Regions from separate parts of the Shinella oryzae genome, predicted to be linked through region 2. Evidence: predicted binding sites of a transcription regulator. Region 2 holds the regulator's gene; each other region holds the start of a gene.
The links. Region 2 encodes PhoB, which activates phosphate uptake and scavenging genes when phosphate is short. Its sites were predicted from a motif close to TGTCATNNANCTGTCAT; they were not measured.
Positions count from the first base shown of each region.

Region 1 (10,031 bases), on a different replicon from region 2:
TGATGCGCTCGCAATAGGCGCGCGCCGTATCGAGGGTGTGCAGGTTGGTGACGACGGTGATGCCCTCGCGCTCGTTGATGTCGCGCAGCGCATCCATCACGATCTTGGCGTTCAGCGGGTCGAGAGAGGCAATCGGCTCGTCGGCAAGCAGCATCTTGGGGTTCTGCATCAGCGCGCGGGCGATCGCCACGCGCTGCTGCTGGCCGCCCGAGAGCGTGCCCGCGGGCTGGAGCGCCGTCTGCTCGATACCGAGCCGTTCCAGGGCGGCAATCGCCATGATGCGCTCGTCGTTGCTGAAGATGCTCAGCAGGCTGAGGATGGTCGAACGATGGTTGAGGCGGCCGAGCATGACATTGGTCAGTACATCCAGGCGCGGCACGAGGTTGAACTGCTGGAAGATCATCGCGCAGTCGCGCTGCCAGTTGCGCAACGCCGAGCCGCGCAGCGACGACACCTCGATATCGTTGAAATGGATCGTGCCCTCGCTCGGATCGGCAAGGCGGTTGATCATACGCAGCATGGTCGACTTGCCTGCGCCCGAACGGCCGATGACGCCGACCATCTGGCCCTGCGGGATGTCGAACGTCACGTTGTCGACGGCAACGCGCTCGCCGAAACGGCGGGTGACATTCTTCAGTCGGAACATGGCAGCTCCCTCTTCCTTCGCTCGGCGCCCGGGCTTGGGTCCTGTCGCTTTCGGGACTGGCTCTAAACGTCGTTGATGAAAGGGCCATGTCAGTTCCATGTCGGAAAAATAACAGTCCACAGGCCTGGTTTTCAGGCATTGCGGCACGCCTTCTCACCCGCCGTAGCGGGAAAGGAAGGCTTCTGCGTCAAGTTTGCGAAAGTCATCGAGCGCGCTGCGCAGCCGGCCATGATCCCAGTCCCACCACGCGAGTTTTTCCATGCGTTCGGCGATGCTTCGCGGGAAGCGCTCACGAATGACTTTCGCCGCGACACCGCCGACAATGGTATAGGGTTCGACGTCCTTGGTGACGACCGCACCCGATCCCACGACCGCGCCGTTGCCGATCGTGACGCCCGGCAGGATGGTCGACCCGTGGCCGATCCAGACATCGTGCCCAATCGTGACCCGATGCTCGCGCCGTCGTGCGAAGAAATCCGCTTCCTGGTCCGCATCGGGCCAGTAATCGTTGGCGCGGTAGGTGAAGTGATGCAGCGTCGCGCGCCACATCGGGTGGTTCGTTGCGTTGATGCGCACGCAGGCGGCGATGTTGACGAACTTGCCGATCGTCGTGCACCAGACCGAGCCGCTCTCCATGATATAGGAATAGTCGCCGATTTCCGCCTCGCTGATACGGCAGTTCTCGGCAACTTCCGTGTAGCGGCCAAGCATCGTATCGGCGACGATCGCCGTCGGGTGGATTAGCGGCGTTTCGGAGAGCTTCGTCATGGCACGGCCTTTCTCGGCGAGAAGGCGGAGACATCCACGATGCGATCGGCGACCCTTTCGCGCACATCTTCGTCGTGGAAGATGCCGAGAAGCGCCACGCCTGCGGCCTTCTTCTCCTCGATCATGCCCACTACGACGGCACGGTTCTTCGCGTCGAGCGAAGCCGTCGGCTCATCGAGCAGGAGGATACGGTGATCGGTGATGAAACCGCGGGCGATGTTGACGCGCTGCTGCTCGCCACCGGAGAAGGTGGCCGGCGGTAATTGCCACAGTTCACGCGGCAGGTTGAGGCGCGCCAGCATGGCTTCGGCCATGCCCCTCGCCTCTTTCACGTCCGTTCCCCGCGCCGTGATCGGATCGGCGACGACATCGACAGCCGCGACCCGTGGCACCGTTCGCAGAAACTGGCTGACATAGCCGAGTGTTGCCCGGCGCACGGACAGGATCGTGCGGGGATCGGCGCTCGCCAGGTCGAGCAGGCGGCCGCCGTGTTCGATGAGGATCTGGCCGCCATCGACGGCATAATTGCCATAGACCATCTTGAGCAGCGAACTCTTGCCAATGCCGGAGGGACCGCCCAGCACGACGCATTCGCCGGCCTTCACCGAAAAGGTGACGTTGGACATGACGGGCAACCGGATGCCGTCGCGGAGATGCATGGTGAAGCTCTTGGCGACTTCGGAAACGACGAGTGGAGTAGCCATGGTTAAACCTGCAAGATCGAGGAAACGAGGAGCTGGGTATAGGCTTCGCGCGGATCGTCGAGCACGCGATCGGTCAGGCCCTGCTCGATGACGAGGCCCTCCTTCATCACCATCATGCGGTGCGAAAGCAGGCGCGCGACGGCAAGGTCATGCGTGACGATGATCGCCGAAAGGCCGAGATCCTGAACGAGGCCGCGCAGGAGATCGAGCAGGCGGGCCTGCACCGAAACGTCGAGGCCGCCGGTCGGCTCGTCCATGAAGATCAGCCGTGGCGACGTCACGAGGTTGCGCGCGATCTGCAGGCGTTGGCGCATGCCGCCGGAGAAGGCGCGCGGCTGGTCGTCGATGCGGTCCACGCTGATCTCCACCCGGCGCAGCCAGTCGCCGGCCGTGTCGCGGATGTTGCCATAGTGCCGCTCGCCAACGGCCATCAGCCGTTCGCCGACATTGGCGCCGGCCGAGACTGCCATACGCAGGCCGTCCGCCGGATTCTGGTGCACGAAACCCCAGTCCGTACGCATCAGGAAGCGGCGCTCCGCCTCGCTCATGCGGGAGAGGTCGCGCATCTGGCCGTCACGCATGCGGTATTCGACGGAACCTGACGTCGGCATCAGCCGGGTGGCGAGGCAATTGAGCAGCGTCGTCTTGCCCGACCCGGATTCGCCGACGATGGCCAGCACCTCGCCCGGCCAGAGGTCAAAAGAGACATTCCGGCACCCGGTGCGCGCGCCGTAGAATTTGGAGATATCGCGGGCCTTGAGAATGGGCGCGTCGGTCATTCGGCAGCCTCCTTATCATAGGCGAGATGGCCGCGGTGGCCCTGTGCGCAGCGGTCTTCGCAATGGTCGGTGTCGGAGCAGACGAACATCCGTCCGCCCTTGTCGTCGAGCACGACCTCGTCGAGATAGACGTCCTCGGCGCCGCACAGGGCGCAGGGCTTGTCGAAGGTCTGGATCTCGAAGGGATGGTCCTCGAAATCGAGGCTGACGACCTCGGTGTGGGGCGGCACAGCGTAGATGCGCTTCTCGCGTCCCGCGCCGAAGAGCTGGAGCGCTTCCGACATGTGCATCTTCGGATTGTCGAATTTCGGCGTCGGCGACGGATCCATGACGTAACGTCCCTCGACTTTCACCGGATAGGCATAGGTCGTGGCGATATGGCCGTTCCTGGCGATATCCTCATAGAGCTTCACATGCATGAGGCCGTATTCCTCCAGCGCATGCATCTTGCGGGTCTCGGTCTCGCGCGGTTCGAGGAAGCGCAGCGGCTCGGGGATCGGCACCTGGTAGACCAGCGTCTGGCCGGCCGTCAGCTTTTCCTCCGGGATGCGATGGCGTGTCTGGATGATGGACGCTTCGCGCGTCCTGGTCGTGACCGCGACATTGGCGACCTTCTGGAAGAAGGCGCGGATGGAAACGGCGTTGGTCGTATCGTCGGCCCCCTGGTCGATGACCTTCAGCACATCATCGAGCCCGAGGATCGCCGCCGTCACCTGCACGCCGCCGGTGCCCCAGCCATAGGGCATGGGCATTTCGCGTGAGGCGAACGGGACCTGATAGCCGGGGATGGCGATGGCCTTCAGGATCGCGCGGCGGATCATGCGCTTCGTCTGTTCGTCGAGATAGGCGAAATTGTAGGTTGCCAGTTCTGCCGTGCTCATTCTGCGGCCTCCGGAAGATCAGCGTTTGTATTCTGCGCGTTCTCGTATTCACGCCGCATGCGGCGCACGAGGGCAAGTTCGGCCTGGAAATCCACGTAGTGCGGGAGTTTCAGGTGCTCGACGAAACCGGTCGCCTGCACATTGTCGGAATGGGAGATGACGAATTCCTCATCCTGCGCAGGCGCAACGACATCCTCGCCGAATTCCTCCGCGCGCAAGGCGCGATCCACCAATGACATCGCCATGGCCTTGCGTTCGCTCTGGCCGAAGACGAGCCCGTAGCCGCGCGTAAACTGCGGCGGGGTCTTCGCCGAGCCCTTGAACTGCGCGATCATCTGGCATTCGGTGATCTGAATGCGGCCGAGCGACACGGAAAAGCCGAGCTCCGGCATGTCGAGCTCTACCTCGACTTCGCCGATACGCACTTCCCCGACGAAAGGATGGGTGCGGGCATAGCCGCGCTGGGTGGAGTAGCCGAGCGCCAGCAAGAAACCCTCATCGCCCCGGGCGAGTGCCTGCAAGCGAAGGTCGCGCGCCATCGGGTACTCCAGCGGCTCGCGGGTGATGTCACCGGGCACATGGCCGTCCGGCAGGCTGCCGTCATGCTCGACAAGGCCTTCACCGGCGAGAATATCAGACACGCGCATGACCCGCTCCCCGCTGTCTTCGCGCTCCAGCGGCGCGTCGATATCGGCATCCGCCAGCAGGGACGGGTCGAGTAGACGGTGCGTATAGTCGAAAGTCGGGCCGAGCAGCTGGCCGCCAGGCAGATCCTTGTAAGTCGCGGAGACACGGCGCTCGATCACCATTGCAGATGTATCGACGGGCCTGGAATAGCCGAAGCGCGGCAGCGTCGTACGGTAGGCGCGCAGGATAAAGATCGCCTCGATCATGTCGCCCCGCGCCTGCCGGATGGCGAGCGCCGCAAGCGCCCGGCCGTACAGCGAGGCCTCCGCCATCACGCGGTCCACGGCAAGGCCGAGCTGCGCGACGATCTGCTCGATGCCGATCGCCGGCAGTGCGCGATCGCCACGGCGGCGGTCGGCGAGAAGGCGGTGAGCGTTGGCAATGGCGGCTTCGCCACCCTTGACGGCAACATACATGGCTCAGGCCTCCTTGATCTGCAGGACGGTGGTGCGCGGCAGGCAAAGGACCCTGTTGCCAGCGACAAGGATCAGGTCGACACCGCGGGGGAAATTCTGTCGGTTCTGCGCCCAGAACTGCGCAAACATGTCGGGCAGACCCACAGTCGCGATGGTCTCTTGCGTGCGAATACCCGGCCCGGTGAGCGTGAACGGGCTTCCGCCTTCGAATGCCTCGATCTCGACCACAAGCGTGGTGGAACGATCCGGGTAATCCTGCGTGCCCTGCGCGAAGAGGCAGAGATCAGGCAGGACCCCGCCCTTTTCGACGAAGGCAAATCGGGCGTCCTGTCGCTCGGCGGTAATGGCCGCACCCGTGTGAAAGGCAAGCCAGGTGGGCAATGCCGAGGCGGCAAGCGCCGGGGTCAACCACACGGCCGTATCGTGATCGCACAGCGTGAGTGCAATGGCGCCGGCTGCCGGAGAGAGCGGTGCGGGCGGCACGGCATTGCCGGCGATGTCGCCGACCGTGCCGGGACGGGCCATGCCGTCCATCAACGTGCGAAAGACGGCCTGCGCTGCGAAGACCGGCTCCGGGAACCCGCCGGAAAAGGTGTCGGTATCGGGTTTCATCAGTCCTCTCCGCGAACCATGGTGAAGAAATCGACGCGGGTGGCGGCCGTCTGGCGAGCCTTTGCGGCATCCTCGCCGGCAAGACGCGCCGCAATGGCCGCAAGAAGCCTCTCGACGTCGGCCTTGCGTGCCGGCTGCTGGAAAAGCGCATCGAAGATCGCCGCAAGCCGGGCCTTCACCCCGTCCGTGCCGAGCGTCTGGCCGTGGCCGACCGTGTCGTCATCAAGGCGAATACTGGCGCGGCTCACCGTTGCCTCGCCGAGATTGAACGGCGCGCCACCGCCGCCGATACGCCCGCGGACCATCACGAGGCCGGTCTCCGGGCCGCGCACCGGCTGCGCGTCCGGCTTGTCATCAAGAGCATCGAACGCGGACTGCAATTCGGCGCGGGTCGCTTTTGCCAGAAGGCCGATGGCCCTGCGTCGCTCGCCATCGCAATCCGTCGCGCCGGGGTCGGCAGATTTTTGAACCGATGCCATTGCCTCACTCCTAAATGTCTATTAATCTAGACAACTGTACATCTAATTCTTGTCTTAATCCGGCGGAATGACAAGGGTGTGACAGATCTTTCTTGGGGCGGCGAAAATGGTGGAACGACAAACGGGCGTGGCGCTCTGGCGGCAGATTGCAGACCGCATGCGCCTCGCGATCAATAATGGCGATTTCGACGAGACCGGGATGATGCCGCCGGAGACGGTTCTTGCCGCACGGTTCGGCGTGAACCGCCATACGGTGCGCAGCGCCATGGCGACGCTTGCAGATGAAGGCATCGTGCGCCCCATCCAGGGCGTCGGCACCCGCATCGAACGGCGCGACAGGCTGCGTTTTCCGATTTCACGGCGAACGCGCTTCTCGCAGGGCCTCGGAAATCAGGCGCGCGAGATCGAAGGCCGGATGCTGGAGGCGGATATGGACGTTGCGCCCGCTTTGGTCGGGCAGGCATTGGGATTGGCGGCGGGAACGCCGTGCGTGCGAATGGAAACCGTCAACAGTGCCGACAAGCGCCCGATATCGCGTGCAACGCATTATTTCCCGGCGGAACGGTTTGCCGGGATCGCCGACGCTTATGAGAAGACACTCTCGATTACCGCAGCGTTTCGCGAACTTGGCGTGTCCGACTATGTACGCCGGTCGACGGAGATTTCCGCGATCCACGCCGAAGGCGACGACATGCGCCACCTGAAACTCTCGCCCGGAGCGATCATTCTTGTCGCGACCGCCATCAACACCGATCTCGCGGGTATGCCGATCCAGTATTCGCGCACGCGCTTCGCCGCGGATCGCGTCAAGCTGACGGTGGAGCCAGAAAATGACGATATCGGTAACCTTGGCCAATCCGCCTAGGTCACCGACCGTCACGTTTCTCGGATTACAGGATCAGTTCGCGGTGCCGTCGGGCGTCACGCGCTGGCTTTCACCGCCCGTGCCGGACTGTGGCGTGGGATCGCGATCCGTCGGCACCGTCTGGCCGTTATCGGGAGCGGTGTCGTCGATCGCGCCATCGGGTGTGGCGTTGCCGGTACCCGTCGACGTTCCGCTGGTCGATGTGGCCTGACCGCTATCTGTGGGGTCGGAGGGCGCGATACGGTTGCCCCAGATCTCGACCACGCCCCAGACAAGAAATGCGAGCACGAGGCTCACGCCCAATACCTTCAGAATGGGAACTCCGGGACCGCCCTGCCTCGCCTCGCGAGCCGCATATTCCTTTCGGACGGGCTCGTGGGTGCGGGTGATCGGATCGCCGCGTTCGTCTTTCTGATGGGCCATGTCAGCACTCCCTGCATTTGATGTCAGGAAGGGAACTTCTCATCGGCACGAAAGTTCCGAGCCTCAGGCTTCCGCGGGCCCATCCAGCCCGAGTGCGTCGATCAACCGGCGCTGTCTGAGCAGGAGCGTGGTGAGCGCGACGACGTCGCCGCGCGTCGGCTGGTGCGTCATGCTTTCCTGCACCGCCTCGACGATCGCCTCCAGCGTATCGGTGATCTCGCGCGAGACATCGTGCAGGTCCAGGAAACGCGGATCGGCGGCCGCGGCCGCAAGCGTTGCGACCGAGACGCGCCCGATACCGTGCGGCACCTTCGAGCCCGCATCGCTGTAGCCCTCCGGCAGGTCGCCCTTGAGATTGCTGACCCGCCGCCTGAGGATGACGTCCATGATCTGGTCGACCGCCTGGCAGGCACCCGCCACGCGTGAGGGATGATCGGTATCGGCGGCCGCGTGCGGAAGAAGTTCCAGCTTGCCGGGATGCCGCTCCGCGACCTTGAGATAGGGCAGCATCGGCCCGCTCGGGACGCCGCTCGTCGCATTCTTGAAGAGATCGGCGTCGATTGCGGCGTGGCGCAGCCGGCCGGAAGCCAGTGCCCTGTCGAGCGCCGCCGTATCCACCACCTCACCGCGGTCATAATTGACCAGAACGGCGCCACGATTCATCGCCGAAAGCACGGCCTCGCCGACGAGCCCGGCATTGGCATAGCGGCGGGTTTCCGCATCCAGCCGGCCCAGGCCGACATGAACGGACAGCACATCCGCGCCGCTCGCCGCCTCGACAGGCGTTGGTGCGAAGTCGAAGCCTTCGGCTTCAATCCATTGCCGATGGCTCGGGCGGGCGTAGATCGACACCCACATGCCGAAGGCACGGGCGAGCTTCGCCACTTCGCGGCCGATATTGCCATAACCGAGCACCGCCATCTTGCGGCCCTCCAGCTTGGCTGTGGGGTAGGATTTCAGGTCGCGGCCCGTATCGAAATCACCCGCTACAACACGCTGGTGCAGGACATCGACCGGAAGATCCGGGATCACGTTCAGGATCGCCTTCATCACCATCTGCGCGGTCGCGCGGCTGTTGATGCCGGGCGTGTTCATGAGCGGCGCGGTACCGCCCTCCCCGTTGCCACCGCCCCAGGATGCCGACCCCATATTGCCGGTGCCGGCACCGATGCGCACGCCGCCGAGCGGAAAGACGGCTTGTTTGGGGATGAAGGTCGCAGCGGCGATCAACGCATCGTAGCGACCGTCCGCGGTCTGCGCGATGATCTCGACCTCGGCGCTGAGATCGGGCTGATAGAAGAAATGAATGCCCGGCGGCAGATCCTCGCGCTTGTAAGCCCCGTCGTGAAAATGCCCGCCGCGGGCTTCGATATAGGCGCGCGCTTCGCCTGCATCGGGTCGCCCCTCCGCATCGAAGCGCAGGCCGACGAGATCGGCGATCAGGACCTTGTAAGCGCGATCGAGGCCGTCGGTCGTTCCGGTTTGCCGCTCCTGCATGTTCCCCTCCAAATCCTCACCCGTTTCGTAGGCGAGATTGCAGGATCGGGCAAGCCGAGCCGGTTTGTCAGGTCCCGCCCAGCGGCGCGCAAAGGACGGGACTGTCCCCGCTTTCCAGGAACTCCCGCACCGTGGGCGGAAGCAATCTGGAATTCTGCGGCAGCACTCCGCAGCGTGATAGCAGGAGCCGGCGGTCGGTATCGGTGCCGAGATGGCGCCAGATGGCCCGCGACGCATAGGGCTGGTTCTGCTTTCGCCAGGATATGCCGAGTGTCATGCCCTTGAGATAGATGCGCTGATGGGTTTCGAACGGCGCCAGGATGGTCTCGGCGATCATCGGCTCGTCGCGCGTGCTGCGCTCGACGATGAAGATTCGGTTCTGCAGGAAAGAGGCCAGCCCGACATATTTCGTGAATTGCCGGATTTCATGTGGACGGTCCTGGATACGCTCGATTGTCTTGACGCGGACAACACCGTCTTTCTCGTCTATCCGGGTGCAGGAACAGACGATCATGCCGGGCCATGACAGGGAGACGTGATAGGTCTGGTAGTAACCGAGATGCCGCCGAAGCGCCGGGAGATTGCCCGGAAAGCACGTCTGGAGCGCATCCGCCTCGAAGGCAGCGCCAGCCGAACTCAGCAAACGCTGTTCGAATTTCACCGGATCAAGCGAGAAATCGCCCGGGCGCACACCGAAAAATGCCGCGATCCGCGCCAGATTGTGCGGCGACGGCATTGCCTCGCCGTTCACATAGCGATTGAACTGCTGGCGGTTGACGCCGAGCTGGCGACAGATTTCCGACACCGATTTGCGGGTGCTGCAAGCGTGGCGGAGATTGACCGCAAATGATGTGTCCTGCATGTCGATCCTTTGTCAGCGTAGCGTAAACCAGCGTAACCTCGCGTCAAGTCGTGAAATATCAACGCACCACGATATTCGCTACGACTGGGCACGACGACCCCAGCCATGTTCCGGGGTCACCACAAGAACGGGAACCGCCCACATGACGCCTATCTGGAAGTCCGAACCTCATGCCAATGCCGGCCTCAACCGCCGCGCATTCCTCGGCGGCACCGCAGCCCTCGGTGTTCTCGCTGTGACCGCGACAAGCCTTGCGCCCGGCCGCGCGCAGGCGCAGGAGCCGAAGCGTGGGGGACATCTGAAGCTTGGCCTGAACGGCGGCGCTGCGACCGATATGCTCGACCCGGCAGGCTACAGCGCCGGCGTCGCCTTCGTCACCGGACGCTGCTGGGGCGATACGCTGGTGGAATCC
Region 1 covers NZ_CP081988.1:260,342-270,372, forward strand. Annotated here, with positions in the region: gene phnC (phosphonate ABC transporter ATP-binding protein) at 1-646, opposite strand, end outside; gene K6301_RS17465 (DapH/DapD/GlmU-related protein) at 800-1,414, opposite strand; gene phnL (phosphonate C-P lyase system protein PhnL) at 1,411-2,118, opposite strand; gene phnK (phosphonate C-P lyase system protein PhnK) at 2,121-2,897, opposite strand; gene K6301_RS17480 (alpha-D-ribose 1-methylphosphonate 5-phosphate C-P-lyase PhnJ) at 2,894-3,778, opposite strand; gene K6301_RS17485 (carbon-phosphorus lyase complex subunit) at 3,775-4,881, opposite strand; gene phnH (phosphonate C-P lyase system protein PhnH) at 4,885-5,493, opposite strand; gene phnG (phosphonate C-P lyase system protein PhnG) at 5,493-5,972, opposite strand; gene phnF (phosphonate metabolism transcriptional regulator PhnF) at 6,079-6,837, shown strand; gene K6301_RS17505 (hypothetical protein) at 6,871-7,260, opposite strand; partial or broken gene K6301_RS17510 (NAD(P)-dependent oxidoreductase) at 7,324-8,730, opposite strand; gene K6301_RS17515 (helix-turn-helix domain-containing protein) at 8,825-9,619, opposite strand; gene K6301_RS17520 (ABC transporter substrate-binding protein) at 9,762-10,031, shown strand, end outside.
Region 1: the regulator PhoB is predicted to act here: its motif matches at 6,040-6,056, upstream of phnF (phosphonate metabolism transcriptional regulator PhnF).

Region 2 (10,031 bases):
CCGCACCCTACATGCTGACATCGGCCGACGATCTCAACCGCATGACGAAGGCGAGCGGCACCTTCCTGTCGTTCCTCGTCATCGTCGCGGCGCTTGCCGGCGCCTTCGTCTCCTACCGCGCGATCGCACCGAAGTTCCGTGCCCGCAACCGCGTCGAAGGCGTGATGCTGGTCAGCCTCATCGCCGCCTCCTCCATCGCCATCCTGACGACGGTCGGCATTGTGGCCTCCATGGCGACGGAAGCCATCCATTTCTTCAACATGGTTCCGGCCTGGGAGTTCTTCTTCGGCACGACCTGGGATCCGCGCTTCGCCGCGGCGGGCGCCACGGCCTCCTCCGGCCAGTTCGGCCTGATCCCGCTGCTTGCCGGCACGCTCTATATCGGCTTCGTCGCCATGCTGGTCGCCGTGCCGGTCGGCCTCTTCGCCGCCATCTACATGTCGGAATATGCTTCGCGGACCGTGCGTTCCATTGCCAAGCCGCTTCTCGAAGTGCTCGCCGGCATCCCGACCATCGTCTACGGCTTCTTCGCCCTCATCACCGTCGGCCCGTTCCTGCGCGATATCTCAGCCCAGCTGAACGGCCTGGTCACCGGCAATTATGCAAGCTTCATCCAGGCGCAGAGCGTTCTGACGGCCGGCATCGTCATGGGCATCATGCTGATCCCCTACGTCTCGTCGCTGTCGGACGACATCATCACCGCCGTGCCGCGCGCCCTGCGTGACGGTTCGCTCGGTCTGGGCGCCACCCGCTCCGAGACCATCAAGCGGGTCATCATGCCGGCAGCGCTGCCGGGCATCGTCGGCGCTCTCCTCATGACCGCCTCGCGCGCCATCGGCGAAACCATGATCGTGGTACTCGCGGCCGGTGTCGCCGCCCGCATGCAGCTCAATCCCTTCGAGCCGATGACAACGGTGACGGTCAAGATCGTCAACCAGCTGACGGGCGACCTCGAATTCACCTCGCCGCAGACGCTGGTGGCCTTCGCGCTGGGCATCACGCTCTTCGTGATCACGCTCTGCCTCAACATCTACGCCCTCTACATCGTGCGCAAATACCGGGAGCAGTACGAATGAGCCAGGTCTCCACAAGCCCCGCCCTCGGCATCGCCACCAAGCCCGAACGCCGCGATATCGGCCTGCGTCGCCGTTACGCCGCCGAACGCCGCTTCCGCCTCTACGGCATGGCGGCAATCGCCTTCGGCCTGCTGTTCCTCTTCCTCCTGCTGTTTTCGGTCGTCTCCAAGGGCTACACCGCATTCCAGCAGACGATGATCACCATCCCGATCGAGTTCTCGGAGCAGATCATCGACAAGAACAACGAGCGCGCCACCAACCCGCAGAAGCTCGTGACCGCCAACTACCCTGTCGTTGCGCGCAATGCGCTCGCCAAGGTGCTCGGCGTCAGCGAGGACGACCGCGCCGGCCTGAAGGCCGTCAACGGCATGATTTCCGACAGCGTGCGCGTGCAGCTGCGCAACCTCGTGACCGCAGATCCGTCGATCATCGGCACGACGCAGACCGTGACCGTCCTGGCGCACGGCGATCTCGACTCCGCCTTCAAGGGCCAGATCGATCTCACCGTGCCGGAAACGAACCGCAAGGTCTCCGATAAGCAGGTCGGCTGGATGAACCAGCTTGCCGAGAGCGGCGCCCTTTCCAAGCACTTCAACACCGGCCTCTTCACCAACGGCGCATCGAGCCGTCCGGAGGCGGCAGGCGTGGGCGTGGCACTCATCGGCTCGCTCTACATGATGCTCATCGTGCTCGTCCTGTCGCTGCCGATCGGCGTTGCCGCCTCGATCTATCTTGAAGAGTTTGCCCCGAAGAACCGCTTCACGGATCTCATCGAGGTCAACATCAACAACCTCGCCGCCGTACCCTCCATCGTTTACGGTCTGCTCGGTCTCGCCGTCTTCATCAACTTTGCCGGCTTCCCGCGCTCGGCGGCCCTGGTGGGCGGTCTCGTGCTGACCCTCATGACGCTGCCGACGATCATCATCGCCACCCGCGCGGCGCTGAAGGCCGTGCCGCCATCGATCCGTTCGGCCGCGCTCGGGCTCGGTGCCTCCAAGATGCAGACCGTGTTCCATCACGTCCTGCCGCTCGCCATGCCCGGTATCCTCACCGGCACGATCATCGGCCTCGCCCATGCGCTCGGCGAAACCGCGCCGCTGCTCCTCATCGGCATGGTCGCCTTCGTCGCCGACGTTCCGGCAACGCCGATGGACCCGGCGACGGCGCTTCCGGTGCAGATCTACATGTGGGCGAACGAGGCCGAGCGCGCCTTCGTGGAACGCACGTCGGGAGCCATCATCGTGCTCCTCATCTTCCTCATTCTGATGAATGTCGGTGCGATCCTCCTGCGCCGCCGTTTCGAACGACGCTGGTAGAAGGACCGGTCATATGAACATGATGTCAGAAGCAGCAGTCGAGAAAGCCCTGGACAGACAAATGAACGACATTTCCTACAAGATGATCGGCAAGGACGTTTCGGTTTATTACGGCGAGAAGCGCGCCCTCTACGACGTCAACCTGAACGTCCGCGAAAACACCGTCACGGCGCTCATCGGCCCGTCCGGTTGCGGCAAGTCGACCTTCCTGCGCACGCTCAACCGCATGAACGACACGATCGACGGCTGCCGCGTCACCGGCCGCATCACGCTCGACAGCGACGATATCTACGATCCGAACATTGATGTCGTGGAACTGCGCGCCCGCGTCGGCATGGTCTTCCAGAAGCCGAACCCGTTCCCGAAGTCGATCTACGAGAACGTCGCCTATGGCCCGCGCATCCACGGCCTCGCCAAGGCGAAGGCCGATATGGACGCGATCGTCGAACAGAGCCTGCAGAAGGCCGGCCTGTGGAACGAGGTGAAGGATCGCCTGCACGAAGGCGGCACGGGCCTCTCCGGCGGCCAGCAGCAGCGCCTGTGCATCGCACGCGCCGTTGCCGTCAGCCCGGAAGTCATCCTGATGGACGAGCCCTGCTCTGCGCTCGACCCGATCGCCACCGCAAAGGTCGAGGAACTGATCCACGAGCTGCGCGCCAATTTCACGATCGTCATCGTGACGCATTCCATGCAGCAGGCGGCCCGCGTGTCGCAGCGCACCGCCATGTTCCACCTCGGCAACCTCGTCGAGGAGAACGATACCGACAAGATGTTCACCAACCCGGATGACCAGCGCACGCAGGACTACATCATGGGCCGCTTCGGCTGACGTTTTGGTCGCCTTAGCCCCAAGCAATTCCAGCAAAAGTGTGAAGCGGTTTTGCGTTCGGAATTGCGTCGAAAAAACACGTCTCGTGTATTAAGGACAGAACGATGTCATCGACCCATATCGTCTCGATCTACGATGAAGAACTGAAATACCTCTCCCGCCGCATTTCCGAGATGGGCGGCACGGCCGAGCAGATGGTGGCGGATTCCGTCCGCGCCCTCGTTTCCGCCGATGCGGCTCTGGCCCAGAAGGTCATTTCCGAGGATGTCATCCTCGACAATGCCGAGCGCCAGATCAACGAGAAGGCGATCGTCACCATCGCCAAGCGCCAGCCGATGGCGGCCGACCTGCGCGAAATCATGGGCACGATCCGCATCGCGGCCGAGCTGGAGCGCGTCGGCGACCTCGGCAAGAACACCGCCAAGCGTGTGATCGCCGTGCAGAGCTCGGGCATGCCGCGCAAGCTCGCGCGCGGTCTCGAGCATCTCGCCGAACTGGCGCTGATGCAGCTCAAGGAAGTGCTCGATGTCTTCGCCACCCGCTCGGTGGACAAGGCCAAGGCGATCCGCGAGCGCGACGACGAGATCGATGCGATCTACACCTCGCTGTTCCGCGAACTCCTGACCTACATGATGGAAGACCCGCGCAACATCACGCCCTGCACCCATCTCCTGTTCTGCGCCAAGAACATCGAGCGCATCGGCGACCATGCGACCAACATCGCCGAGACCATCTACTACATGGCGACGGGCTCCCAGCCCGAGGGCGAGCGCCCCAAGGACGACACCTCGACATCCGTCGTCACGGCGGATGTCTCCGAAGCTTCCGAATAAACTGGATAGGGTTCGCTACATGGTGCCCAGAATAGCCGTCGTGGAAGATGAGGAGGCGCTGAGCGTGCTCCTGCGTTACAATCTCGAGGCGGAAGGTTTCGAGGTGGATACGATCCTGTCCGGCGACGAGGCGGAGATGCGCTTGCAGGAGCGCATGCCCGATCTTCTCATTCTCGACTGGATGCTGCCCGGCGTTTCCGGCATCGAGCTGTGCCGGCGCCTGCGCCAGCGTCCGGAAACCGAGCGCCTTCCGATCATCATGCTGACGGCGCGCGGCGAGGAGAGCGAACGCGTGCGCGGCCTCGCCACCGGTGCGGATGACTATGTGGTCAAGCCCTTCTCCACGCCGGAACTCGTCGCCCGCGTGCGGGCCATGCTGCGCCGTGCCAAGCCGGAAGTGGTCTCCACGGTGCTGCGCTGCGGCGATATCGAACTCGACCGCGAGACGCACCGCGTTCACCGCCGCACGCGCGAAGTGCGCTTGGGCCCGACGGAATTCCGCCTCCTGGAATTCCTGATGACCTCGCCCGGCCGCGTCTTCTCGCGTTCGCAGCTTCTCGACGGTGTCTGGGGGCATGACATCTATGTCGACGAGCGTACCGTCGATGTGCATGTCGGACGCCTGCGCAAGGCGCTCAACTTCGCCAACATGCAGGATGTCATCCGCACGGTGCGCGGCGCCGGCTACTCGCTGGAAACCTGAGCGAACACAATTCCTCCCAAGGACGGAAATGGGCCCTTCGGGGCCTGTTTGCGTTCCGGTGGGCCGCACAAACAAAAACGGAGCCTTTCGGCCCCGTTTCTATTCTTCCGTCGCCGATCTTACCGTGCCCGGCGGCGCTCGGCCGAAGGCTGGTAGGCGAGGCGCTGGTGGTAGGTGCAATAGGGCGAGTTGTCAGGGGACTCGCAGCCGCAGAAATGGAAGTCGTCGTTCAGCGGGTCGCCGATCGGCCACTTGCAGGTGCGCTCGGTAAGCTGCGTCAGCTCCAGCTTGCGCGACATCGGCACCACGACGTTCTTGCCGCTGATCACGACGGGCAGGTTCTCGGCCTGAGCATCGAAATCGGTGTCGATCTCATCCTTGGCAAGGGCGTTGCCCACCGGCCGGCTGACCGGACGGGGCGCGTTGGCCGGACGTGCGGTAAAGTTCGAGGGGCGCGGGGTGGTCTGCGCCGGGCGCTTCGGGCGGGCCGAAGCGGGCGTGCCGCCGGCCTTGGCGCGACCCGGCAGGTTGAGCCGGTGCACCTTGCCGATCACGGCGTTGCGGCTCACGCCGCCGAGCTGTGCCGCGATCTGGCTGGCACTGAGGCCCTCGCTCCAGAGCTTCTTGAGTTTCTCGACCCGCTCGTCTGTCCAGTTCATGCTCTCGTCTCCGTTCGGCGCTCGCTGTGCGGGAATCCCTCATCGCGCCACGAACGAATCCGTAGCCTGAGCGCCCTAACTCTGGTGGTGACTAGTTCCGCCGCATGCAGTCTAGTAATTGACCCTTAACCTAGAGTTCGGGGGACTCTGTGACAAGAGTCGGGGGAATCGGGGCGAATCGATTTCAGAGTTTTCCCCAACTTGCTGGTAGGGTGTGACTCGATAGCGACACTGTCCATGCATGCTGCGAATCCTCACCTTGCGGGAGGTTCAGTGCGATTTGGAGCTATGCATTTTATTGACATCACGGACTGAAATGCCGATAGTGCAGCATGCCGCCGAAAGGCGGCTTTTGATTTTTCTGGCAACCGGAAAGTCAAGCCCCCGAATTTCTTTTCCGCATCCCTTTTGGAGGATACGCGCCATGGCCGATGCCGCGCCGCTCTATGAAACCTATATGCGTGCGCCGCTCCGGTTCACGCACGGGGAGGGCGTCTGGCTGATCGACGAGAACGGCGAGCGATATCTCGATTTCGCCGCCGGCGTGGCCGTCAGTTCGCTTGGCCACGGCCATCCCCATCTCGTTTCCGCGCTGAAGGAGCAGGCCGACAAGGTCTGGCACCTCTCCAATCTCTATGAGGTTGCGGGCCAGGAAAGCCTCGGCCGCCGGCTGACGGACGCGACCTTCGCCGAAAAGGTGTTCTTCACCAATTCGGGTGCGGAAGCGCTGGAATGCGCGATCAAGACCGCGCGCCGCTATCATTTCTCCAAGGGGCATCCCGGCAAGTTCCACATCATCACCTTCGAAGGCGCGTTCCATGGCCGCACGATCGCGACCATCGCCGCCGGCGGACAGGAAAAGTACATCGAGGGCTTCGGCCCCAAGGCCCCGGGCTTCCTCAAGGTTCCCTTCGGCGACATCGCCGCCGTCAAGGACGCGATCACCGAGGAAACCGCGGCGATCCTGATCGAGCCCGTCCAGGGCGAGGGCGGCCTCAGGCCGGTGCCGAAGGAATTCATGCAGGAGCTGCGCCAGCTCTGCGACGAATACGGCCTGCTGCTCATCCTCGACGAGGTGCAGACCGGCGTCGGCCGCACGGGCCGCTTCTTCGCCTATGAGCATTCGGGCGTCGCACCCGACATCATGGCGATCGCCAAGGGTATCGGCGGCGGCTTTCCGCTCGGTGCGTGCCTGGCAACGGCCGAGGCGGCATCCGGCATGGTGGCCGGCACGCACGGCTCGACCTATGGCGGCAATCCGCTCGCCATGGCCGTCGGCAACGCCGTGCTCGACGTGGTGCTCGCCGATGGTTTCCTGGAGCATGTGCGCGATGTCGCGCTGGTCTTCCGCCAGGGCCTCGCGGCGCTGCAGGACCGCTTCCCCGACATCATCGAGGACGTGCGCGGCGAGGGCCTGATGCTCGGCATCAAGGCGCGCATTCCGGTCGCCGATCTCCTGAAGGCGGTTCGCGCCGAAAGGCTGCTTGCCGTGCCGGCGGGCGACAATGTGCTGCGTCTTCTGCCGCCGCTGATCACCACGGCGGAAGATGCACGCGAAGGGCTCGCCCGCATCGAGCGGGCCGCCGAAAAGCTGAGCGCCGCCAAGGCCGCCTGAGCGCATAAGGGACTGGGACAGGACACATCATGGCCAAGCATTTTCTCGATCTTTCCGCCGTTTCGGAAGGCGATCTCCGCGTCATCATGGACGATGCGCATGCGCGAAAGGCCGCTAACAAGGCCGGCACCGAAGCCAAGCCGCTGGCCGGCAAGATGCTGGCGATGATCTTCGAGAAACCGTCCACCCGCACCCGCGTTTCGTTCGATGTCGGCATGCGCCAGCTCGGCGGCGAGACGCTGTTCCTGTCGGGCACGGAAATGCAGCTCGGCCGCGCCGAAACCATCGGCGATACGGCCAAGGTCCTGTCGCGCTATGTCGACGCGATCATGATCCGCACGACCGACCATGCGCGCCTGCTGGAGCTGGCCGAGCACGCCACGGTTCCGGTCATCAACGCGCTGACGGATCTCACCCACCCCTGCCAGATCATGGCCGATATCATGACCTTCGAGGAGCATCGCGGCTCCACCAAAGGCAAGACCTTCACCTGGACGGGAGACGGCAACAACGTGCTGCACTCCTTCGTCGAGGGCTCGGCGCGTTTCGGCTACACCATGAAGATGGCCGTGCCGATGGGCTCCGAGCCTGATGACAAGATCCTCAACTGGGCGCGTGACAACGGCGGCAACATCCTGCTCGGGCACGATGCCGAGGCGATGGTCGACGGCGCCGATCTCGTCGTCACCGATACCTGGGTCTCGATGAACCAGGAGCACCGCGCCCGCGGTCACAACATCTTCCAGCCCTATCAGGTCAACCCGCAGCTCATGGCGCGCGCCGGCAAGGACGCGCTCTTCATGCACTGCCTGCCCGCCCATCGCGGCGAGGAAGTCACCGACGAGGTCATCGACGGCCCGCAGTCCGTGGTCTTCGATGAGGCCGAAAACCGCCTGCACGCGCAGAAGTCCATCCTCGCCTGGTGCTTCGGAGCCGTCTGAGGCCGTCTTGAAAAACGGCGCCGCCGGCACGATCTAGGGCCTATCGTAGAGGCGCCGCGAGGCGCTTTCACTGGCGCATGCCCGCCCGGTGTGGAATGATCCCGGCCGGCAGATGCGCAATCAGGATAGAGTGCTGCCCCAAGCGGCCGGGCCTTGTGCCCGCCGGCATTGCGGCGCGTGAAGGAGTAGAACGATGATGGCGGAAACCGCCCTGAAACTCGGTGAGCCCGGCTATGCCGGCGATGACCACGTCCTGCCGTTCCAGGTCGAGGGCCTGGATGTGCGCGGCCGCGCCGTGCAGCTCGGTCCCATGCTGGATACCATTCTCGGCCGGCATGATTATCCCGCACCGGTGGCCCGCCTGCTGGCGGAAGCCATCGCGCTGACCGTGCTCCTCGGAACCTCGCTGAAATTCGAAGGCAAGCTGATCGTGCAGACCAAGGGCGATGGCCCGGTCGACCTGCTCGTTGCGGATTTCTCCGCGCCGCAGGATGTGCGCGCCTATGCCCGCTTCGATCAGGAAGCCCTCGATGCCGCCATCGCAGCCGGCGCGACGGAGCCGCATGAGCTGCTCGGCAAGGGCATCCTCGCCTTCACCATCGATCAGGGCGCCCATATGCAGCGCTACCAGGGCATCGTTCCGCTCGACGGCCATACGCTGGAAGAAATCGCCGGCGTCTATTTCCGCCAGTCGGAGCAGATCCCGACCAAGGTGCGCCTCGGCGTCGCCGAACTGTACGACCGCGATGCCGACGGCAAGGCACGTCACCGCTGGCGTGCCGGCGGCATGGTCGCGCAGTTCCTGCCGCAATCGCCCGAGCGCATGCGCCAGGCCGACCTTCCCGGCGGCGATGGCGACGAGGCCGGCCACAAGATCGACGACGATGATCATTGGGCCGAGGCCAAGGCCATGGTCGAGACCATCGACGCGGATGAGCTGACGGATCCGAATGTCGGCACCGAACGGCTGCTGTTTCGCCTGTTCCACGAGCGCGGCGTGCGGGTCTACCCGCCGCAACAGGTCTTCGACCGCTGCTCGTGCTCGCGCGAAAAGCTGAAGGGCGTGCTGGCAGCGCTCAGCGCCGAGGAGATCGCCCATACGGCGGACGAAAAGGGCGAGATCGCCGTTACCTGCGAGTTCTGCTCGACGACATACCGCTTCGAAGCCGCGGAAGTCCTGCCGCAGTAGACGCTTGTGGCAACTCCCTCAATTCAGCGTGCGCGCCTGTCCCGGCGTATCCAGCGAAAAGGCGGGAATGGCGACGTCAAAGGCCTCGCCGTTTTCCGCTTCCATGCGGTAGCGGCCGAACATGATGCCGGATGGCGTTTCCAGCGGGCAGCCCGATGAATATTCGTAGGTGTCGCCGGGCCTCAGCACCGGCTGCTCGCCGATCACGCCCGGTCCATTCACCTCGTCCACCTGCCCGTTCTGGTCGGTGATGTGCCAATAGCGCGTCACCAGACGCACGGCGATGTCGGAGTGGTTGGAAATGACGACCCGGTATCCCCAGACATAGCGGCTGTCGTCGGGATCGGACTGATCTGCCAGATAATATGGCTCTACGGTCACTTCGATGTCGCGGGTCAGCGCACGATACATGGGCAAGCCTTGAACTTAACGACCCCTGCTATTCTACACGAATAAGGTTTCGTCAAGGATAAGCGCAAAAGGCGCCGGCCTTGTGGCCGACGCCTTTTTCAACTGTCGTCCGTCCTGACGAATCAGGCGGTGACCTTGGAGAGCGCGCGGGCAAAATCCTCGATCAGGTCGTCACTGTCCTCGATGCCGGCCGACAGGCGCACGGTGCCGGCGGAAATGCCGAGTTCGGCACGCGCCTCGTCCGTCAGGTTCTTGTGCGTCGTCGTCGCCGGATGTGTGATCAGGCTCTTGGCGTCGCCGAGATTGTTGGAGATCTTCACGACTTCAAGGGCATCCTGCAGCGCGAACGCCGCGTCCTTGCCGCCCTTCATCTCGAAGCAGACCAGCGTAGAGCCGCCCGTCATCTGCTTGGCGATGATATCGGCCTGCGGATGGTCCTTGCGACCGGGATAGATCACC
Region 2 covers NZ_CP081987.1:148,584-158,614, forward strand. Annotated here, with positions in the region: gene pstC (phosphate ABC transporter permease subunit PstC) at 1-1,076, shown strand, start outside; gene pstA (phosphate ABC transporter permease PstA) at 1,073-2,392, shown strand; gene pstB (phosphate ABC transporter ATP-binding protein PstB) at 2,406-3,221, shown strand; gene phoU (phosphate signaling complex protein PhoU) at 3,326-4,054, shown strand; gene phoB (phosphate regulon transcriptional regulator PhoB) at 4,074-4,757, shown strand; gene K6301_RS00755 (GcrA family cell cycle regulator) at 4,877-5,416, opposite strand; gene K6301_RS00760 (aspartate aminotransferase family protein) at 5,841-7,031, shown strand; gene argF (ornithine carbamoyltransferase) at 7,061-7,972, shown strand; gene K6301_RS00770 (Hsp33 family molecular chaperone) at 8,169-9,161, shown strand; gene apaG (Co2+/Mg2+ efflux protein ApaG) at 9,180-9,572, opposite strand; gene K6301_RS00780 (O-succinylhomoserine sulfhydrylase) at 9,695-10,031, opposite strand, start outside.

Region 3 (10,031 bases), 1.3 Mb from region 2:
TTTTGAAAACCGTCCGGCGCGCCAAGCACCGGGCGGTTTTTCTATGGGCTGACGGCGCGGCGTTTCACCTGCCGTAACGTGATGGCCGTAAGGGCAAGCAGCAGCGCATCCGCCGCCGGCGTGGCGAACCAGATGCCTTTTTCCCCGAGCAGCGTGGTCAGGGCCAGCACCAGCGGCATGGTGAAGAGATAGGGCTTTGCGAGGCTCAACAGGGCCGCGCGTCTGGCATCGCCGATTGCCTGAAAGGAACCGGCAATGACCATGAGCGGGCCGGAGAGGACATAGAGCGCGGCCATGATCGGCATGATGTGCGTGACGGCGGCGATGACGGACGCATCCGCGACGAACAGGCTGGCGATCCGGCCGGGCACGGTGACGAGCAGGATTTCGATGCCGAGGCAATAGAGGAAAACGGCGGCGAGGCCGAGGCGCAGTACCTTGGTGGCGCGCTGCGTGAGGCCGGCACCATGGTTGTTGCCCAGGATCGTCTGCACGGCCTGGCTCATGCCGAGCAGCGGCAGATAGGCGAAGGTGAGGATGCGCGTGACGATACCGTAGGCGGTGACCAGCGTTTCGTATGCGCTTCCGGCAGAGATTTGCAGGGCGGCTATGACCGCGGCGGAGACGAGGGCGAGGCCGATGAAGCCGAGGCTTTGCGGCGCGCCGAGCGCCAGGATGTCTCGTATCGAACTGGACAGGCGGGACGGTTTGCCCATGATGTCCGCAAGGCGCAGGCTGGTTTTCCCGACAGTCCTGAATACCGCCAGAAATCCGAGCGCCAAAAGTTGCGCCGAGACGGTCCCGAGCGCGGAGCCGGTGACGCCGAGATCGAACCCCGCGATCAGGATATAGTTGAAGGCAAGGTTGGCGAGCGAGATGAAGAGGCTCGCCAGCGCCATCAGCCCGACACGCCCCTCGCAGCGGAGAGCATCGACATTGACCGCCAGCAGCAGTTGGAGCGGTGAGAAGAACACGACGATCGCGATGTAGCGATAGGCCAGCGTTTCGAGCAGCGGCGCGCCATTGGCGATGACGGCGATGAGGGCGGGGCCAACGGCGAGAAACGCCAGGATGAAGGCCGCGCCGATGGCCAGCGCCAGCCCGTGGGCGGCGGCGAAGGTATTGCGGGCTGCCGGCAGGTCGCCTGCGCCGAGGCGGCGCGCGAGCAGGCTCGCCATGCCGCTGCCGACGAGGGTGGCGAGCGCCACCAGCAGCATGAAGATGGGAAAGACCGCCGTGACGGCGGCGACGGCCTCCGGCCCGGCATAGAGGCCGAGCATCACGGCATCCATGACGGTCAAAAGCCCGTTCATGCTCATGACAAAGACGATGGGCGCTGCTGTTCTGGCGAAAAGCGCGCCGAGCGGCGCGGTCAGAAATGGATTGGAAAGGTCTTGCGACATCCCGCTCTCCTCATGTGCATTTCGATGAGAGGGAGGGGCTCGCATTGCCTGCCGCACGAAATGCTTCGAGGGTCGGGGTCGTCCAAGATCAGATTTCACCGGGACTTTCGTCTGCGAGCGGCAGGTATCTGAAACCTGATGTGCTTGTTAGTGGTGTGGCGCGATGGCGTCAAGTCGTGGGCGTGAAGGCCCGGCGCGATGGCCGGGCCTTGCTGCCTTATTCGGCGGCTTGCGGCGCCGGGCAGACGCCGTCGTCGCAGTCTTCGCCGGCCAGTGTGCGCTGACCGAGCGCGACCGTCAGCACGGCGCCCAAGCAGGCGGCGACGGACACCCAGAAGCCGTTCTGCGGGCCGAACGTATCCACAGCCCAGCCGGCCACGAAGGCGCCCAGCGCCATGCCGATGCCGATACCCGTCGTGACCCATGTGACGCCTTCCGTCAGCATCGCGGCCGGCACGCGGCGTTCCACCAGTCCGAAGGCGGTGATGAAGGTCGGCGAAATCGCGACGCCGCTGATGAAGAGGGCGATCGCCAGGAGCGGCACCGTGCCGGCAAAGGGCAGCGGCAGGGCGGTGAGGCCGAGCACCGTCACGGCGATCATCATCTGCTTTTGCAACGGCGTGGTCGGGTTGATTGCGCCAAGCAGGAGGCCGACGACGAAGGAGCCGACGCCGTAGACGCCGATGACGAGACTTGCCGCGTTGGGCTGCCCGAGATCCTTGGTGATGGCGACTGCACTGACCTCGGCCGTGGCAAAGGTGGCGCCGACGAAGACGAGCGCGAGCGTGATGATCTGCACCGCGCGCAGGCGGATGGCCGATTTTCGCGGGCTGCCGCTGCCGGCCGTGCGGATCGCGGGCTCCGTCGCGCGTTGCAGGACGAAGGCGAGGGTGCCGAGCGCGAGGCATAGGGTGCTGACCAGCATGCCGGCTTCGGGGAAGAGCGCGACGGCGAGACCGACCGACAGCGACGCGCCGGCGATATAGACGAGCTCATCGGCCGCCGATTCGAAGGCGAAGGCGGTGTTCATCTCCGGCCGGTCGCGGAAAAGTCCGGTCCAACGGGCGCGCAGCATGGCCGGCATGCTGGGCATGGTGGCGGCGAAGAAGGCCGAGGCGAAGAGCGTCCAGACCGGCCAGGCCCGATTGGTGGCCGCAATCAGCGTCAGAAAGGCGATGACGGAGATGGCCGTTGCGGGCGTGAGCACCGCAGATTGGCCGTAGCGATCGACAAGCCGGGACACCTGCGGTGCGATCAGCGCATTGGTGAGCGCGAAGGTGGCGGAAACAGCACCCGCGAGCCAATATTCGCCATGCGCCTGCGACAGCATGGCGACGATGCCGATGGGCGCCATGGCAATGGGCAGACGCGCGAAAAAGCCGGCGGTGGAAAAACCTATCGTGCCGGGCACGCTGAAAATCTCTTTGTAGGGATTGGCCATGGCCTGCTCCTGCCTATCGATGAATGAATGCCTACATACGTGGCGTATGTGAATTGGTAATTGCATACGCCACGTATGTCAAATAAAATACGCGACGTATGTAAAAGGGGATGCCATGCGCAAGCCGCGCGAAGAAATGATCGCCGAAACCAGGGCAAAGCTCATCGCCGCCGGCCGCCATGCCTTCGGAACCGTCGGTTATGCGGGCGCGTCCATGGATGACTTCACGGCGGCGGCGGGGCTGACGCGCGGTGCGCTCTACCACCATTTCGGCGACAAGACGGGGCTGCTCCAGGCCGTCATCCAGCAGATCGATGCGGAGATGACAATGCGGCTCAACCGCATTTCCGCCGCCGCGCCGAACCGCTGGCAAGGCTTTGTCGACGAGTGCGTCGCCTATATCGAAATGGCGCTGGAGCCGGAGATACAGCGCATCATGTTCCGTGACGGTCCGGCCGTGTTGGGCGACGTCTCGCAGTGGCCGACGAATAACGGCTGCATCGCCGCGCTCAGCCGAAGCATCGAGCGTCTGAAGGCGGACGGCCTGATGGTGGACATCGATACGGAGGCGGCGGCCCGGCTGATCAATGGTGCAAGCAGCCATGCCGCGCTATGGATCGCCAATTCGCAGACGCCCGAGGCGACGTCGCGGCAGGCCGTCGACGCGTTCAGGACGTTGCTGGACGGACTGCGCGCCCGTAGGGCGTGATCCGGTTCAGGGGCCTGCCGGCGCTTCCTCCAGCTCGCAGGCGGTGGTGCCGATGGTCATGGTGTTGCCGCGCCAGTCGATGGTGCCGCCAAGCCAGGCGCGCAGCCAGATGGCCGGCAGCATGACGTCGCGCACGATCATGGCCGGCACCGACCAGCGCGACAGGCGCCAGCCCTTCGCGAAGGCGAGCGCGAGTTCCGGCAGGTAGATGCCCGCGAGCACCAGCAGCACGGCCGAGGGCAGGGTGCCGTAGCCCAGCGCCACGGCGATCAGGGCAAGCGACAGCGGCGGCAACAGGCCGAGCAGGATTTCCGGCGTGAAGAAGCCTGGAAAGGTGACGCGGCGCAGGCGCGACCAGCGGCACTGGCGCGACCAGATGTCGTGGCCAGTACGGCGGCCGAGCGGTTGCTCGAACGGCGACGACACGAGATGCACCTTGAGGCCGAGGCGGTTGACCAGCTTGGTGGAGGCGGCGTCCTCGGCGATCTCGGCATTGAGGGCGTGGATGCCGCCATTGGCATCCAGCATCGGCTTGTACCAGAGCATGCTCTTGCCCTGCGCGAAACCGAGGCCGAGCGCTTCGCCGGCATATTGCCAGCGGGCCTGCTGGGTGTTGAGGAAGGTGCACTCCACCTCCGCCCAGAAGCCATCCGGCCGCGAGCCGAGCGGTGTCGAGCAGACAAGGCCCGAATCGCTGCGCCAGCCGCCCATCAGGTGCTGCACGTAATCCTCCGGCATCAGCACGTTGGAATCGGCAAGCACGACCCAGTCGTGCCGCGCCGCCTGCCAGCCCTTCACGCAATTGTTGAGCTTGGGATTGGCGCTGATGCGGTCGTCGCCGACGAGGATGCGCGACGCCACGGACGGGTGTTCGGCCGCCGTCCTCTCGATTTCCGCGATGACCGGGTCGTTGCCGTGGGCGACGCAGAACAGGAGTTCGTAATTCGGCCAGCTCAGGCGGAAGGCGCGCGACAGTGTCTCGGCCGTGAAATTCTCGATGCCGCGAACGGGGATGACGATGGAGACGGGCGGTTTCTTGCGCAGGTCCGGCGGCGGAAAGCCCGTTGCCTTGAGCCGCTTGCCGGCGATGAGAATGCTGGCGAGGTTGGTCGCAACGAGGGCGCCCGAGGCAAGGGCGAAGGCCTGAGCCATGTCCATTCACGCAAACTCCTGTGGGCGCCGCATCGGCTGGCGGCTGCCGGGTTCAGTCACGCGCGAAGAAACATCACTGTCACATGACACGGGAATGACGGTGGCGTGCGGCAAGCCTCCATCCCGCTGCAATTCCGGCCCGTGCGCCGATGCCATCACGCTATAATATGGTGTTTCCCGCAGATGGTGCACCTATGCGGGTAGTTGCAAATGTGGTTGACTGTGGTGCCGATGGGAATGGGGTGCGCTGCATGCGATCTGAAAAATACGTGATCGGGCTGGATTTGGTCCGATTCTTTGCAGCGTCGGCGGTCCTGGTTTTTCATCTGGTTTATATGATCGGCGTGCCTGGTGGGGATTCTTACAAGATTTCCGGCGGTGTCGTTGCCTATCCGGAAGTCGGCGGCATCCCGGGCTACGGCTGGATCGGGGTGCAGATTTTCTTCGTCCTGTCCGGCTTCGTCATCTTGTTGAGCGCGGAGAAGGCCACCAGCAGGCGGTTTCTGCAAGGCCGCGTCCTACGACTCGTGCCGGCGGCCTGGATTTGCGCGACGATATCCCTGTTTTTTCTCCTGGCCGCTGACATCGGTTCCGCGAACGAGAATATTATAAAGTGGGCAAAGAGCGTCTTATTTTCTCCGGCCGGAGACTATATTGACCGTGTCTACTGGACCTTGGGAGTCGAGATCGCGTTCTACGCAATTGTCCTCCTCTTCATCTCTGCGGGCAAAATGGCCTTGTTGCCGCCATTCATGCTGATTGTTGCCTTGGTAAGCGCAGTCTTCAATTTTGGAAGCGTGGTGTTCGGATTTCTTCCCGCACCGGATCGGCTCTCGGAGCTCTCCATGCTGCGGTACGGTGTGTTTTTCGCTATCGGCGTCGGTCTTTATCGATGGTGGCGACTGGGATTGGACAGGCTCGCCTATGCGTTGATCACCACCGGCATCTTGGGCTCTATCGCCCAGATTGCCTGGACTATGAGATACTACGACGGGACGCTCGTTCCTGATCGGTTGTTCTGGCTGGTGGTCTTCTGGCTTGGAACAGTGGCATTGATGATCGCAAGCGTGCTGTACAACAAGGCACTTGCTTCCCGGTTTGGAAAACATGCCCACGTCATTCGCACCCTTGGATTGATTACCTATCCTCTCTACCTCATTCACCAGACCGTCGGCGGTATTCTGATCGCATTGTTCTTCGATATGGGTTTGGGGCGATATCCAGCCCTCCTGATCGCTGTTTCCGTCGTTCTGGTTCTTGCGTGGTCGATCGTCAGGTTCGAGGCTGCGATCAGGGCGGCGATGGAGCCGCCTGTCGCAAGGGTGCTGGCTCGGCTGCCGTTTCCCGGCGAAGCAAAAAGCTAAGTCAGCGGGTGCCGTTGCCGAAGGCGAAGATGTCGGCGTCGGGATCGGCGTGGCCGCTGATGGCGGCGGAGACGATTTCGGCGGCGATCTGGCTGAAGGTGATGCCGTTGCCGCCGAAGCCCATGACGGCGAAGACGCGGTCGAGGCCGGGCACGGCGCCGATGAGCGGCAGGCCTGTACTGGTGGTGCCGAAGGGGGCGGCCCAGGCGAATTCGGGATCGGGCAGGGACATGCCGAGCAATGCCTCCGCCTTTCGGCGGATGACCTTCGCCTTGCTGGCGAGCTTTCGCGCCGAGGCGTAGGCGGTTTCGCTTTCCTCGTCCTCGCCGCCGACGATCAGCCGGCCGTCACGCGAACTGCGAAGATAGAGGTAGGGATCGGCACCTTCCCAGACGATGCAGTCCTTCAGCCAGCCGGGCAGGGCGGTGCCGGGCGGGGTGGCGAGCGCCCAGGTGGAGACGACCGAATGCCCCTCCTGCGCCAGGGACTTGAGGAATTCGTAACCCGAGCAGAAGACGACATGCCCGGCAGAGAGGATCTTGCCCTCTGCCGTCGCGAGAAAAGCGCGGTCGCTGGTGGAGCGCAGGTCGGTTATTTCGAGCGGGCTCACCAGCTCCGCCCCGCGTTCGACCGCCGCGCGCAGAATGCCTGCGGCCATCTGGGCCGGGTTTGCGGACGCGGAGATATCGCTGAGAATGGCGCCGGTACGGTCGATGCCGAATTGCTGCTCCAGCGTGGCGGCATCCACGAAATCCGCCGCGATGCCCGCGGCGTGCCGCGCCTCGACCTCGCTGCGCAGTGCGCGGCTGCCATATTCGTCGCCCGCCAGGAACAGCGTCTTCTTGCGCTCGAAGGCGCAGGAAATGTCGAGATCGGCGACGATGTGCGTCAATTGCTCGACGGCGCGGGCCGAACGGCACCAGGCGCGATTGGCCTTCTTAACGCCGATCAGGCCGGCCAGCTTGTGCAGGGGAATGTCGATCTCGTGCTGGATCATCGCGGTGCTGGCAAGCGTGCTGCCGCGCACGGGCGCGCGGCGATCGACGATCAGAACCGAGCGCCGGCCGTCTGTCAGGGCATGCGCGGCGAGCGCGCCGGAAATGCCGGCGCCGACGACGATCACGTCGTAGTCGCTCCTCGACGGGGTGCGCGCGGCGCGAACGCCTATGCGTGGCGTTTCGGCCCAGAGCGGCCGGGATTCATGCAGCTTGCGCTGCTTCGTGATGTCGCGGGGCGTGGAAATGGCGGGCTCCGATGCTGGAATGCGCCGTTTGAATGTCGCCGCGCCGGAAAAGTTCCCGATGCGCGGCTGCCCTTGTGCCGGCGCTTGCATTGCGGGCCGAAAGCATGCAAAGCACGGGGCGCCTGAAACACGACCGGATTACCTGCCCATGACCGTGAGTTCGAGAACGCCCCGCCCGATCGACCATCTGGTGCTGCCGGTGTCCGACCTCGCAATCGCCCGCGAAAGACTGACCACGCTGGGATTTACCGTCGCCAAGGATGCGCGCCACCCCTTCGGCACCGAGAACTGTTGCGTGTTCCTGTCCGACGGCAGCTATCTTGAACCGCTCGGCATCGCAAACCGCGAGGAATGCGAAGAGGCGGCGCGCGAGGGCAATGTTTTCGTCGCGCGCGACCAGGCGTTCCGCTTCCGTCGCGGGCTGGACGGCTTTTCCGGCATCGCCATGGCGACGAACGATGCACGCGATGACGACCGGCGCTATGCGGCGGCCGGCCTTTCCGGCGGCGACATGCTGGAGTTCTCCCGCGAGATGCTTCTGCCCGACGGGACGTCCGCGACCGGCAGCTTCCGGCTGGCTTTCGCCGCCGATCTGCGCAGTCCCGACTTCTTCTTCTTCGCCTCGCAGCGCATCCTGCCGCTGCCGGCCGACCGAAAGGCGCTGGAGGCGCATGAAAACGGCGTGACCGCGCTTTCAGAGGTCGTGCTGTCGGAACAGAACCCGACGGATTTCCAGTATCTCGTGCAGGAAGCCGCGGACGAGCGCGAGATCGAGGCCATGTCCTTCGGCATGTCGGTCGCGACGCCGCGCGGCCGCATCACCGTGCTCAACGATGCCGGTCTGGAGGGTTTTTACGGCATCGCGCCGGAGGCCGGCACGGACCGCGGGCTAAAGGGCCGGGCGGTCGTCTTCACGGTTGCCAGCCTGCCGGAGTGCCGCCGCCTGCTCACCGGGCGCGGCGTCGTCTTTACCGAACGCGACGGCCGGCTCATGGTGCCGCCGGCGCCGGGCCAGGGCGCCCTCTTCGTCTTTGGAGAATGACATGAAAACCAATTCCACCGTCGTCGTCGGCGAGGGCGTCAAAAAGGTTACCTTCGCACAGGACAAGCGCTTCTCGCTGATCGCCGGGCCCTGCCAGATGGAAAGCCGCGACCACGCCTACATGGTCGCCGGAAAGCTCGTCGAACTGACCGACAAGCTCGGCATCGGCCTCGTCTACAAGTCGTCGTTCGACAAGGCCAACCGCACCTCGCTTTCGGGCAAGCGCGGCATCGGGCTGGACAGCGCCATGGAGATCTTCGCCGACCTCAAGAAGGACTTCGGCTTTCCCGTCCTGACCGACATTCACACGGAAGAGCAGTGCGCGGTCGTCGCCCAGACGGTCGATATCCTGCAGATCCCGGCCTTCCTGTCGCGCCAGACCGACCTTCTCGTCGCCGCCGCAAAGACCGGGCGCGTAATCAATGTCAAGAAGGGCCAGTTCCTGGCGCCCTGGGACATGAAGAACGTGCTGGCCAAGTTCACCGAGAGCGGCAATCCGAATGTGCTTCTGTGCGAGCGCGGCGCCTCCTTCGGCTACAATACGCTGGTCTCCGACATGCGCTCGCTGCCGATCATGGCCTCGCTCGGCGCGCCCGTGGTGTTCGACGCGACCCATTCGGTGCAGCAGCCGGGCGGGCAGGGCGGCTCCTCCGGCGGCCAGCGCGAATTCGTCGAAACGCTGGCGCGGGCGGCCATCGCCGTTGGTGTCGCGGGCGTGTTCATCGAGACACATGAGGACCCGGACCACGCACCCTCCGACGGTCCGAACATGGTCTATCTCAAGGACATGCCGCGGCTTCTCGAAAAGCTTCTGGCCTTCGACGACATCGCCAAGGCCTGAACGCCATCAAACGGATGACATGAAGACATGCCATCCGTCTTCCGGCGCCGAGCGCCATTGTAATTTCCGCATGGTCGATTAAAAGTGGATTTTAATCGATTAATAAACCCGAACCAGGACGATATCATGACTGCTATCATCGACATCATCGGCCGCGAGATCCTCGACAGCCGCGGCAATCCCACCGTTGAAGTGGACGTCTATCTCGAGGATGGCAGTTTCGGCCGCGCGGCGGTTCCGTCGGGTGCCTCGACCGGCGCGCATGAAGCCGTCGAACTGCGCGACGGCGGCAAGCGCTACCTCGGCAAGGGCGTCGAAAATGCCGTCGCTGCCGTCAACGGCGAGATCTTCGAAGCCATCGGCGGCCTCGACGCCGAAGACCAGATCGCCGTCGACCAGACGATGATCGAGCTGGACGGCACGCCGAACAAGGCCCGCCTCGGCGCCAACGCCATCCTCGGCGTTTCGCTGGCCGTCGCCAAGGCCGCCGCCGAAGCCGCCAACCTGCCGCTCTATCGCTATGTCGGCGGCCCGAACGCCCGCATCCTGCCGGTGCCGATGATGAACATCATCAATGGCGGCGCGCATGCCGACAACCCGATCGACTTCCAGGAGTTCATGATCGTTCCCGTCGGCGCCGACAACATCCGCGATGCCGTGCGCATGGGTTCGGAAGTGTTCCATACGCTGAAGAAGCAGCTCGCCGCCGACGGCCACAACACCAATGTCGGTGACGAAGGCGGCTTTGCGCCGGGCCTCGCATCGGCGCCCGCCGCGCTGGACTTCATCATGAAGTCCATCGAGAAGGCCGGCTACCGTCCGGGCGAGGACATGTT
Region 3 covers NZ_CP081987.1:1,468,009-1,478,039, reverse strand. Annotated here, with positions in the region: gene K6301_RS07375 (MATE family efflux transporter) at 42-1,403, opposite strand; gene K6301_RS07370 (MFS transporter) at 1,621-2,844, opposite strand; gene K6301_RS07365 (TetR/AcrR family transcriptional regulator) at 2,960-3,553, shown strand; gene K6301_RS07360 (ceramide glucosyltransferase) at 3,560-4,711, opposite strand; gene K6301_RS07355 (acyltransferase family protein) at 4,957-6,069, shown strand; gene K6301_RS07350 (NAD(P)/FAD-dependent oxidoreductase) at 6,071-7,402, opposite strand; gene K6301_RS07345 (VOC family protein) at 7,461-8,354, shown strand; gene kdsA (3-deoxy-8-phosphooctulonate synthase) at 8,356-9,195, shown strand; gene eno (phosphopyruvate hydratase) at 9,322-10,031, shown strand, end outside.
Region 3: the regulator PhoB is predicted to act here: its motif matches at 4,789-4,805, upstream of K6301_RS07360 (ceramide glucosyltransferase).